4 regions of the Rahnella sp. CG8 genome follow, and region 4 is predicted to be linked to each of the others. Evidence: predicted binding sites of a transcription regulator. Region 4 holds the regulator's gene; each other region holds the start of a gene.
What was found. Region 4 encodes Fur, which represses iron uptake genes when iron is present. Its sites were predicted from a motif close to ATAATAATGAGAACNACTATCAA; they were not measured.
Positions count from the first base shown of each region.

Region 1: ulaG (L-ascorbate 6-phosphate lactonase) is a predicted target of Fur. The motif match lies at 1,159-1,181, and genes of this name have one in related genera.
Region 2: HGO41_RS19070 (TonB-dependent siderophore receptor) is a predicted target of Fur. The motif match lies at 1,538-1,560, and genes of this name have one in related genera.
Region 3: fepB (Fe2+-enterobactin ABC transporter substrate-binding protein) is a predicted target of Fur. The motif match lies at 1,944-1,966, and genes of this name have one in related genera.

Region 1 is NZ_JABAED010000008.1:100,931-104,122, forward strand. Features, by position in the region: gene ulaG (L-ascorbate 6-phosphate lactonase) at 1-1,064, opposite strand, end outside; gene HGO41_RS09955 (PTS ascorbate-specific subunit IIBC) at 1,477-2,880, shown strand; gene ulaB (PTS ascorbate transporter subunit IIB) at 2,951-3,192, shown strand, end outside.
Region 2 is NZ_JABAED010000022.1:79,915-83,106, forward strand. Features, by position in the region: gene HGO41_RS19070 (TonB-dependent siderophore receptor) at 1-1,390, opposite strand, end outside; gene HGO41_RS19075 (O-methyltransferase) at 1,742-2,425, shown strand; gene HGO41_RS19080 (glycoside hydrolase family 3 protein) at 2,432-3,192, opposite strand, start outside.
Region 3 is NZ_JABAED010000041.1:17,948-21,139, forward strand. Features, by position in the region: gene fepD (Fe(3+)-siderophore ABC transporter permease) at 1-953, opposite strand, end outside; gene fepB (Fe2+-enterobactin ABC transporter substrate-binding protein) at 953-1,921, opposite strand; gene HGO41_RS23975 (hypothetical protein) at 2,263-3,192, opposite strand, start outside.
Region 4 is NZ_JABAED010000007.1:193,003-196,194, forward strand. Features, by position in the region: gene HGO41_RS09410 (methyl-accepting chemotaxis protein) at 1-229, opposite strand, end outside; gene fldA (flavodoxin FldA) at 651-1,178, shown strand; gene fur (ferric iron uptake transcriptional regulator) at 1,491-1,946, shown strand; gene chiQ (ChiQ/YbfN family lipoprotein) at 2,075-2,410, opposite strand; gene chiP (chitoporin ChiP) at 2,424-3,192, opposite strand, start outside.

The DNA of each region.
Region 1 (3,192 bases), on a different contig from region 4:
TATAAGAAAGACTTGAATGGCAGATCAGTCTCGGTAGTAAAGCAGTCGTCAAAGCCACGCGGATAATGATATTCGAAATTATCCTTATCATCCGGATACGTGAATTTACCGCCGACCTGCCAGATAAACGGCTTGAAGCCGTATTTCAGGCGATCTTTTTTCATCTCCCACAGCACGCGGATTTCCTGCGGATCGGCCTGGAAATTCGACCAGATATCATGGTGGAACGGAATAACGACTTTGGTGTTGAGGGATTCCGCCATGCGCAGCATATCGACGCTGGTCATTTTGTCGGTCACACCACGCGGGTTTTCGCCATAAGAGCCGAGCGCCACGTCTATCTGATATTCGTTACCGTGTTTGGCGTAGTAGTTGGAATAGTGCGAATCGCCGCTGTGATACAGGTTACCGCCCGGCGTTTTGAACAAATAATTCACCGCGCGCTGATCCATCATATCCGGCAATACCCCTGCGGCTTTCTGGTCTGCGGGCAGGGTGATCAGCACCGTGCGGTCGAAAGAATCCAGTGCGTGAATTTCCACGTCTTTGATCCTCACCACTTTGCCCGGCGTCATCACGATGCAACGACTGGCGGGCACGCCCCAGCTCATCCACAAATCCACACAGGTTTGCGGGCCGATAAAGGGCACGTCAGCAGCACAGTTTTGCATGACCGCGGCGGCCACGTTCACATCGATATGATCGTTATGATCGTGGGTGGATAACACCGCGTCGATCTCCCTGATCGCAAAGGGATCGAGCACAAACGGTGTGGTGCGCAGATTCGGCTGGAGCTTCTTTACACCGGCCATGCGCTGCATCTGGTGGCCGGTTTTCATCAGCGGGCTGCTGTGATTTTGCTTGCCGACGCCACACCAGAAATCGACACAAATATTCGCGCCGCCCTCAGACTTCAGCCAGATCCCCGTACAGCCCAGCCACCACATGGCAAAGGTGCCCGGCGCGACCTTTTCCTGCTCGATCTCTTCGTTTAACCAGGTGCCCCATTCCGGGAAAGTGCTGAGGATCCAGGATTCGCGGCTGATTGTTTCTACTTTGCTCATAGTATTCCCTCATCTGAGTTGGCTTTGAAATAGAGTCACAATAAATCATTTAGTGATTACATGTGATTTGTTTGTGAGAAGTTATCATCGAAAATTCATAATGACAATGATTATAAACGAGCGATTTTTAGCATTAAGCAGGGGGTGACAAAGGAGGACGGGAGGATTTCAGGCGGTTTTCACATGCCTTTTTTTGTAGTATATGGCTGATATTTATCATAAAAACAGAGTGATTTAGTTTGTTAGCTCATTCTGCCGATGACGATATCTTGCGAGACTGCTCACAAATAATCATTGCGAATCTTTATTTGATTCGATGTGAGCATTAGAGTGCGTTTGTTCCTCACTTTTTAGCGCAGCGGTTATGTTCAAGTGCGTTGAAGAGATCAAACAAGGTCAGACGGAGAGTCTTATGGAATTCCTCTACACCATCTTCACCGTATTTTTTAATCAGGTAATGACTAACGCACCGTTGCTGCTGGGTATTGTGACCATGCTCGGTTACATCCTGCTCAGGAAGAGCGCGACGGTGATTATCAAGGGCACCATCAAAACCATTATCGGCTTTATGTTACTGCAGGCGGGGTCCGGCATTCTGACCGGTACCTTCAAACCGGTGGTGGCAAAACTTTCAGAAGTGTATGGCATTAACGGTGCAATATCAGATACCTATGCCTCAATGATGGCCACGGTGGAGCGCATGGGCGAGGCCTATAGCTGGGTCGGTTACGCGGTGCTGATCGCCCTGGCGCTGAATATCCTGATGGTGGTATTTCGCCGCATTACCGGCATTCGCACCATCATGCTGACCGGCCATATCATGTTCCAGCAGGCGGGGCTGATTGCGGTGTTCTTCTTCATCATGGGCTATCCGATGTGGACCACCATCTGGTCAACCGCAATTCTGGTATCCCTGTACTGGGGCATTACCTCGAACATGATGTACAAACCGACGCAGGCCGTGACCGAAAACAGCGGCTTCTCGATTGGTCACCAGCAGCAATTTGCCTCGTGGATCGCTTATAAAATCGCGCCGTATCTCGGCAAGAAAGAAGACAGTGTTGAAGATCTCAAACTGCCGGGCTGGCTGAATATTTTCCATGACAATATCGTGTCTACCGCCATCGTGATGACCGTGTTCTTCGGCATCATTCTGTGTTCCTTCGGCCTCGACACCCTGCAGCAAATGGCCGGAAAAACCCACTGGACGATTTACATCCTGCAAACCGGTCTGATGTTTGCAGTGGCGATTTTCATCATTATTCAGGGCGTGCGTATGTTCGTTGCTGAACTGACCGAAGCCTTTAACGGCATCTCCCAACGCCTGATCCCGGGTGCCGTGCTGGCCATCGACTGCGCGGCTATTTACAGCTTTGCGCCGAACGCCGTGGTCTGGGGCTTTATGTGGGGCACCATCGGCCAGCTGATTGCTGTCGCCATTCTGTTTGGCATGGGCTCTTCCATCATGATCATCCCCGGCTTTATCCCGATGTTCTTCTCTAACGCCACCATCGGCGTGTTTGCCAATCACTTCGGCGGCTGGCGCGCGGCGCTGAAAATCTGTCTGGTAATGGGGATGATCGAAATCTTCGGCTGCGTCTGGGCCATCAAACTCACCGGCCTGAGCGCCTGGATGGGCATGGCAGACTGGTCGATTCTGGCACCGCCAATGATGCAGGGCTTCTTCAGCATCGGTATGGCCTTTATGGGCGTCATTGCGGTGATTGTGCTGCTCTACATGTTCTTCGCGGGTCGCGCATTGCGGGCCGAAGAAGATGCTGAAAAACAGGCGCTTAATCAGTCCGTTTCTCACTAATGACTGTTCACTAATGACTGTTCACTAATGACTTCTCACAAATAACTTCTCACCAAACAAAGAGGTTCCCATGACAGTACGAATTCTGGCGGTATGCGGTTGCGGGCAAGGCAGTTCGATGATCATGAAGATGAAAATCGGCCAGTTTCTGACGCAGGAAGGCGTGGATCACACCATGAATAGCTGCGCGGTGGGGGAATACAAATCCGAGCTGAGCGGGGCTGACATTATTGTCGCCTCCACGCACGTGGCGGATGAAATCACCGTCAGCGGCAACAAATACGTGGTCGGCGTGCGCAACATGCTGTCGGC
Region 2 (3,192 bases), on a different contig from region 4:
TACGTTCGCTGTTGCTGGTGGTGCCGTAGATGCTTTCGTAACTGCGGCTGGAGGTTTTTAGCGTGTCGTAACGGCCTGACAGGGTCAGATACCATTTGTTCCAGTTCATCTCATCTTGCAGATAGGTACCCATCTGCTCATAACGGTTTTTACCGCGTTTATGACTGTAATAATCCAGTGCATCACCGCCAACGCCAGTGTACGGGTTGAGGTTTTCAGCGTAAGCAGCGTCAGATTTCACATCATTGATAAAGTGGGAGTAATCGAAACCGATCACCACTTTATGTGCCAGTTCGCCGGTCGCGAAATCCGCTTCGAGCTGGTTATCAATCGCAAAAGTATCCAGCGAGGACTTCTCACCGGAATAATAACGACTCATCTCAGTACGATCTGCATTCCAGCCCGCCTGATACACCTGATCCAGTTCGGTGTTGGAATGGGTGTAGTTGGCATTCTGGCGGAATGACCAGACGTCGTTAAACGCGTGCTGGAATTCGTAGCTGTAGATTTGCTCCCAGCGTTTGAACTGGTTGCGGGTGCTTTCGCCATCGAAGAAACCCCGGCTCAGTTTCTGCCCGTAGAGGCTGCCGTCAGCCGGAACCGCGGCGTGGTAGCCACCGGACGGATCTTTTTGCAGATATGCGCGCAGTAAAAGCGAGGTATTTTCATCCGGCGTCCACAGCAACTGTGGCGAAATCGCGTAACGCTCTTCACGCTGGTGATCGTATTGCGTATCGCTGCTGCGGGTCATCCCGGTCAGACGGAATGCCAGCTGATCGTTGATGGCGTTGGTGTAATCGAACGCGCCGCCTTTGGTGTTTTGCGTGCCACCGGAAAGCTGGAAGTGACCTTCTTCAGCAAACTGCGGGCGCTTGGTGGATTCCACCACCACACCGCCGGGAATGCTCTGGCCGTAAAGCGCAGAAGACGGTCCTTTCACCACATCAATACGTTCCAGGAACCACGGATCAACCTGAATGGAGTTATAGGTCGAGCCATCGCTCAGGATCCGCAGGCCATCGAGGAAGGTGTTGTTGACGTCACCGCCGTGGAAACCGCGCAGGGAAATGGTGTCATAACGCGTTGCGCCGCCGGCAAAGTTGGTGAATACGCCTGGCGTGTAGTTCAGTGCAGCGTTAACCGTGGTGGCGTTCTGGTCAGTCATTTGCTGACGGGTCACAACAGAAACGGCCTGACCGGTGGTGATCAGCGGCTGATCCGTTTTGGTCGCACTTTTACTGGTTTTCGCGCTGTAACCCTGCGTCGGAGCATCGGCGGTATCCGCAGGCGCGGCTTTGACAATGACGGTGTCTTCAGCAGCCATTGAGGCAACCGGCATTGCCAGCGCGCACATAAGCACCGAGCGTTTGAGGGGGAAAGCCAACAACATATTCATAATCCCTATAAATAACTCAATAATGATTGAGTGATTAATTGATGCGTGTGTAATAAACCCAAAAGCCAACATGTGTTCCGCACAAAAGCGTGACGTGCGAAGGGCAGTCACTTAACCGAAACGTGACGGATGTTAAACTTAATGATAATTGTTATCATTATTATTTTACAAATTCAAGGGAACTTTACGCCAAAAATGTGAAGTGACGCATTTTTAACCTGATGAAAACGAGGGTTTTTTAATCACAGTAATAAAAATCTGAGCAAAATGGCCGGAAGTGATTAGGGTTAATAGTGAGTTTTTTAATCATGTTCTCTATGTAAAATTCACGGCCGGGAGGCGAAAATGGGTCAGGGGAGTCCGGAGGAATACAGCAGGAAATGGGCAGCGGTTGACAACTATCTGGTGAGTCATTTAGTGGACGGCGATCCGGTTCTGGATCAGGTACTGAAAAACAATCATCAGGCCGGTTTACCCGCACACGATGTAGCACCCAATCAGGGAAAATTACTGGCGCTGTTCGCCCAAATCATCAGCGCACAGAAAGTCTTAGAAATCGGCACGCTCGGCGCTTACAGCACTATCTGGCTGGCGCGGGCGTTACCGGCGCTCGGAAAAGTCGTGACGCTGGAAGCCGATCCGCATCATGCGCGCATCGCACAAACCAACATTGAGCTGGCCGGTTTGCAGGATAAAATTACCTTACACACCGGGCCTGCGTCAGAAACCTTGCCCACGCTCGCGGCGGAAGCGCCGTTTGACCTGATTTTTATTGATGCCGATAAACCCAGCAATCCGCTTTATCTGGAATGGGCACTGAAATTGTCGAAACCGGGGACATTAATTATTGGCGATAATGTGGTGCGGGACGGCGCGGTGGTGGATCCGCACAGCGACGACGCCCGGGTGCAGGGTGTGCGTCGCTTTATTGAGATGATTGAACAGGAACCGCGTTTATCAGCGACCGCGCTGCAAACCGTCGGCAGCAAAGGCTGGGACGGTTTTGTGCTGGCGCGGGTCACCGGTTAACAGGGCTTAACGCGCCAGACCAAAGCCAATATCAAACAGCGGATTTTCGCTGTCATGTGGCATATCGGACTGTTGTCTGAGCACGGCTTCTTCAGACGATGGCAGTTCAAACGGCAGCTTACCGGTATAGGCTTCGGTGCTGGTCAGGCGCGTAAACAAAACGGTATCGCTGACACCGAAATTGCCGATAATCACTTTCGCTTTGTCCTTCACGTTGGTCAGGATCGCCGGACGGTCGAGATAAACGGTGACGATTGTCGGCACTGCTTTGCTGGCTTTCACGATCGCCTGATAATCCGCGTTGTCACCGGTAAAGGCCAGCGAGCCTTCGTGATGGCGCTTGCCAAAGAACCAGGCTTTATGCGGTTGCTCGTACGGGGCATGGGCGCGGATCAGCGCAATATCGGCTTTCTCCGGCGCATCCACCACGGTAAAACCGGCTGCCGTCGCGGCCTGCGGTGCTATGCCGTACAGCCAGATCTTTTTGCCTTTTTTCAGCGGTAACACATCATCGGTGTTTTGCAGCAATACCAGTGAATGTCCCTGCGCCGAATTGGCTTCTTTTTGCCAGTCAGCGCGCCCGACGGTTTGGGTGGCTTTCTGCACATCGACATACGGATTTTCAAACAGTCCGGTCTGGAATTTTTGCTCAAGAATACGCACAACAGATTCATCCAGGCGCTGTTCAGTCAGTTGCTTTTCATGCACTGCGCTGACCAGCAACTGTGAGTCGGTCACGCCGCCAAACTGATCGACACCCGCCAGCA
Region 3 (3,192 bases), on a different contig from region 4:
GGCGCGCCGATAAAGGCGACCACCACGGAAACCCGCAATTCTCCGGTAACCAGAAAACGCCCGGCGATATCGGCTGCCAGCAACAGCGTCGGGGTTAACACCAGCGTCCACGGCAGCATCCAGCGCGGATCCGCACGACAGATCCAGCGCGCCATATGCGGCACCATCAGGCCGACAAAGGCGATGGGGCCGACAGCCGCTGTGGCGCTGCCGCACAACAACGTAATCGCCAGTAATCCCAGCAACTGCGTGGTCGCGATTTTGGTGCCGAGCGCCGTCGCCAGTTCGCTGCCCATCGTCAGATTATTCAGGGAGCGGGCCATCAGTAAGCTCAGGACAACCGCAAAAGTCACCGGCGGTGTGATGGTTTTAATCACGGTAATATTGCGGATATCCAGCGAGCCAGCCTGCCAGAATCGCAACTGATCGTAGACGGTCGGGTTGAGCAGGGAAATCCCCGAAGACATGCCTTCCAGCACAGCGCCGAGCGCGACGCCCGCCAGAGTTAAGCGTACCGGATCCAGCTTTCCGCGTCCCAGCGCGCCGATCATGGCGACCAGCAATGTTGCCAGCAAGGCACCGGCAAACGCGAACCACAAATAGTGGCTGACATCCGTTGCGCCAAAAAAGGCGATACCGATAACCACCGCGAAAGCCGCACCCGCATTAACGCCAAGAATACCGGGATCAGCCAGCGGATTGCGGGTGAGGATTTGCATCAGTGCGCCGGATAATCCGAGCGCCATCCCTGCCAGCAAACCGGCCAGCGTGCGCGGCACACGGGCATCGGTGACAATCACACAATCCGCCCCTGTGCACTGGCCGTTAAGCGCTGACATCACGGTGCCGGACGCAAGCGATTTCTCGCCCAGCACCAGACTCAGCGCCATCATCAGGCAGAGCAAAAACAAGGCAACCAACAGCGCTGTGAGATTTTTTATTGAGCAGGACATCAGTGAGTTACGAACAGTTTTTCAAGCTGATTCAGCATGTTGCTGGCGCTGTAATAATCGAGCCTGAACGTGTCGTCACCCATGGCATACACGCGCCCGGCCTGCACGGCAGGTAACTTCGCCAGAAAAGGATTGGTCAGCAGCCGTTGTGCATCAGGCTGACTGGCGGAAAATAACAGCAGCGTCTGGCCGTTCATCGCCTCCGGCATTTTCTCACCGGCAAGCTGGATGATGTCATGGCGTTTGCCCTGACTGTAACTGGCGGCGAAATTCAGCGGAACCGGCGCGAGGCTGAATCCTAACTGCCGGAGCAACTGACCTTGCGGTGACGCGGGCGTCCACAGATTGGCGCTTTTGCCATCTGATCCATAAACCAGCGCGGACACCGGCTGCGGTGGCAAATGTATCGCTTTTTTCAGACTGTCTTCACGGGCTGAAAACTGCGCGATAACCTTGGCGGCATCGGTTTCTTTACCCGTCGCCCGGCCTAATTCGGTGGCGAGTTCCTGCCAGCTTTTATCGTCGTAATTGACCACCATGACCGGCGCAATGGCCGACAGCTGATCATAGAGTTTCAGTGCGGAATCCCCGCCTGTGGCGGCAATAATGATGAGATCCGGTGCCTGTCCGGCAATGGCTTCAGCATTCGGTTCGCCGATATAAAGCCGCTGCACACCGCGTTGTTTCGCGACATCGCCCCACTGGCGGAAAAAGCCCTGAGCATCGGAAACCCGATTATTGGGCGCAGTCGCCCCGCTGGCGATAACCGGCGCATTAATCGCCAGCAATGTGCCGGTGACGGTGACGCTGGTGGAGACAATCCGCTGCGGCGGCTGTTGTAATGTGATGCTTCCCTTTGAGGTCATAACTTGCCGTGGCCAGCCTTCTGCGAAAGCCTGCGTGGCGACAAGCAGCGATAACAACAGCGCAACCATCCCTGAAAAACGGCGAAAACCAGCCCTTGTCATTGGATCCATTCCTGATTCTTTAATGTTAATGGTTATCATTATTATATGCAGGGCGTATGGGGTCAATGACGAGAGAGGCTCAATCCGTGGAAAAGTCAGGGGAAGACAGGTATTCACGCAACAAAAAAGCCACTCCGTATGAAGTGGCTTAATCGTTTGAATCTCAAACTAAAATTTGGTGGCCCTTGCTGGACTTGAACCAGCGACCAAGCGATTATGAGAATCATGTAACCCATTGAAAAACAATGTCTTAACGGTATATCAATGGGTTGCAATGTGAATATCAGTCAATATACGGCAATATCTCTATCTTAGTGCGACAATTTTGCGACAAAGAGTACTTATTGAAAAAGTTGTTCCTTAAGTTCAGATGGGATCAACATGTTCAACATTTGATTTTTAAACCCCTTTTCAGTAGCAGCCCGTTCCTCTATGATTTTCACAACTTCTTTAAACCATTCTTTCTCGTCAACCATTTCTCGATCTAACCTATCATTCGCATAACGATGCTGTAAAGAATAGGTTACATGTCTCCATTGAGATGTTGGGTTTAATAGCCATGTATTAACAAAAACTTCTGCAGGAATTCCCGAAAGAATTGGTATTTGGTAATATTCGCCTGTCTGGCCATTATCATATCCAATAATTTTTGAGAACCTAACGACGTCACTTCGTAAAGTTTCCATAAGTGAATTTTGGATAGCAGGTTGCTGATCATTAAAAGACTTTTGACGCACACTTTTCAAGTAAACTTTAACTCGCCCCGCATACTCTTTGTAATCATCCTCAGTCCAATAACCATAACCGTTATAATTACTATTATTTCTATAAGGATCGAATTTAATTTCAGTTGGCTCCATTTCACCTCTAGAGTAAATGTCATCAATATATTCTTTACATTTTTTCTCAATGTCTTCATAAGATAGATTTATCTCATTTATATAGGACATCAGGAACATGAGGTGGAAAAGATGTAACATTTCACCAGGAATAATTAACCTTCTATTTTCAAAGTCTTTCTTAAGGCCTTCAGTTGCTTTCTCTAATATGTCATTTTCATAGTTATAATAATTATAAGCGATTATCCAGTTTGGAGTGCTTCTTGCCTCAGCAAAATGAGATGATAAGTTCACAGAATCGCAAATTCCCTTTCTATTGAAATTCCCATTAAAGATAGAGTTGATTAAGTCATCGTTAGTAATAATATTACTACCAAGCAAAATAGGCGCATACTTATCTATGGCTTTTTTTATTCTTACGTCAGACTCCGA
Region 4 (3,192 bases):
GAAGCTGTGCCACGGCGCGGCTCAGGCGCGTCACGGTACGAAAATACTGATCATTTCCTTTATTGATCAGCGCCATATTGTTGACCAGCTCGGTACTATTTTTGGTATTTTGGGTCAGTGTGTCCAGTGAGGTGACGGTGTAAAGGGAAACACCTGCCCACATGACGCAAAAGATGCCAAGAATGGTTAATAAAGCGGCCCTGATGGTGATATTTTTTAAAAACTGCACGATATGCCTCTCTCGAAACATGTCTGTTTCTGGCCTGAGGATTGACGGGGATGCGGAGAATCAAGACAGGTAACCAGCAGGCAAGTGCCCCAGGACATGTTTGAACACCTCTCCGGGCATCGATTTCTTTATTATGTTGAGATTGCTCCCGAATCATCTATCGGCGGAATGTTCTCGAAATTTAGTATTGTGACAACTTATTTCTCAAACTTGCTTTTGACCTCATTAACCCTGAGGTTAATTCGCCGCAGGTGAAAGCACACAAAGGCGATAACACATAAAAATATTGCCCGATAAACTTATTTCCCAGTTAAGAAGGCGAGCAGAAGCATATTCTCCGCCGCACGAGTTTGCTATCATCTGCATTATTATTGCCTGCGTTGCAGAGCACTTCATTGAGAACAAGAGGTTAGGTAATCTTATGGCCGTTGTAGGTATCTTCTTTGGATCCGATACAGGTAACACCGAAAACATCGCAAAAATGATCCAGAAGCAATTGGGTAAAGATGTTGCAGAGGTGCATGACATTGCGAAGAGCAGCAAAGAGGATCTGGAAAAATTCGATATTTTGCTTATCGGCATTCCAACCTGGTATTACGGTGAAGCGCAGTGTGACTGGGACGACTTTTTCCCAACGCTGGAAGAGATAGATTTCGAAGGTAAGCTGGTGGCACTGTTTGGTTGCGGTGACCAGGAAGACTACGCCGAATATTTCTGCGATGCGCTGGGCACCGTGCGCGATATCATTGAGCCACGCGGCGCAGTGATTGTCGGACATTGGCCTACCGAAGGTTACCACTTTGAAGCATCTAAAGGCCTGGCGGATGATAAGCACTTCATAGGACTGGCAATTGACGAAGATCGTCAGCCCGAACTGACCAGCGAACGTGTTGATGCCTGGGTGAAACAGATCACAGAAGAACTTAGCCTTTCTGAAATTATTGGCTAAAAACCCTGTTGGCCCTGAGGATTTATTCTACAATTGAAGGGCCAAACTATTACTGAAATTAACAATTTAACTGCTACAAAATTGTAACTTTCGGTCGTATCAAGGTACACTGAGTTCCTCTGTTTTTTCTATTGATCAAGTCGTTGCATTACAAATGTGACCGGCAATTTGTGATCTTTATTAACAGGCTGTCGTTGACGAGAATTGGCACATTGCGTTAAACGAAGAGACTAAACGAATAATTTTGTGCCGCCGATGCCACAGGCTGCATGCCTCAACTTGATTAGCACATAGTAACAGGACTGAATCCGCATGACTGACAACAACACCGCACTGAAGAAAGCCGGCTTAAAAGTCACGCTTCCGCGCCTCAAAATCCTGGAAGTGCTGCAAGCGCCGGAAGGTCATCACGTTAGTGCGGAAGATCTTTACAAGCAACTGATTGATATGGGTGAAGAAATTGGCCTGGCGACGGTTTACCGCGTTCTGAACCAGTTTGACGACGCCGGTATTGTCACCCGTCATAACTTCGAAGGCGGCAAGTCCGTATTCGAACTGACCCAGCAACATCACCACGACCACCTGATCTGTCTGGATTGCGGTCGTGTGATCGAATTCCGTGACGAATATATTGAAGGTCGTCAGCGTGAGATTGCTAAGAAACACGGTATCAAGCTCACCAACCACAGCCTGTATCTGTACGGCCACTGTGAAGCAGGCGATTGCCGCGAAGATGACTCTTTGCACAACGATAAACCTGCGCAGTAATCTGCACAGGCTTTGACTAAATTAACCGCTGAAAAGCGGTTTTTTTATGTCTGATATCGACGCAGATTGAGCCCGGATAGCAGGCATAAAAAACCCCGGCAAGCCGGGGTATGTTTCGCTGCTGAGATTCACGGCTTAGGTGAATTGTTCGTTTTTATTTCCTGCCAGATTTTCCCGCAATCAGCAGCATATGCCTGACCGTCGCCAGTTTTACGCGCCGTCAGACATCGCTGATAATCCACCACGCGCACCGTCTCCTGTTCTGCAAATTGCTGGTGGGCTTTTTCCTGTTTCAGTTTATTCAGTAACACCTCGCAGGATGCCAGTTTGTCCGGATTGCCTTCTGACGTATTGATACAGGCACGGTAATCTTCCCGCGTTTGGGATATTTGTGCCTGATCGGCGGTGGGTGCACAACCGGCCAGCAGAACAACCGAAACCACGATCATCAGTAATTTATTCATCGACATAGCGACCTCAGAAAATAGTGAATGGAGCGATAACGATGAATTTCACGTCTTTTTCATCCTGGAAAATGTTGCCGTAACCGCCGCCCCAGCTCGGAATATCCGAATGGTTGTCGTACTGGGTGTAATGCAGTTTGAACAACGTCCCTTTGGCGCGCCCTTCCTGAATGGTGTACAGCGCATCCAGGCTCCATGCGCTTTCTTTCAGACGCTGGCTCTGGTCATAAGCGGCGTTGGTGCTCGGTTTGGCATCCCAGGCATAGACGTACGAACCACCGACCGCGAAGCCCGGTAAATCCCATTTCGCCAGATCATACAATACGCCTGCATATACTGCTTTTTCACCGTTGGCGTTGAAGTCCGAGCGGTTGTCCCACCACACATCAAGACGGCCGTTTGAGGAAGAATAAGTCGGGGTCATGCGCTGCAGGAAGTAGCCCTGATTCCCTTCCGCTTTCACCATCGTCCCTTCCAGACGCCAGTTAAACTGCCCGGTGGTATAGCCAAAGGTCAGTGCCTGCAACCATGCCAGACCGTCATACAGACTGTTCGGATCATTCTTGTCACTGATGCGGTCTTCTGCACCATAGAACTGATAGCTGGTGGTCAGCGGATTGCCCAGCAGATCCATTTTGTACGAGGCTTTAGCAAAATACTGATCGACATAACTTTCAGCCTGGCCAAATGCGCCTTCCAGTACGAAGTCATTTTTAAAATCATATTTCGCACCGAGCGAATGAATATAAGAAACGCCGGTTTTCTTGTCATTCTGGCGGAAA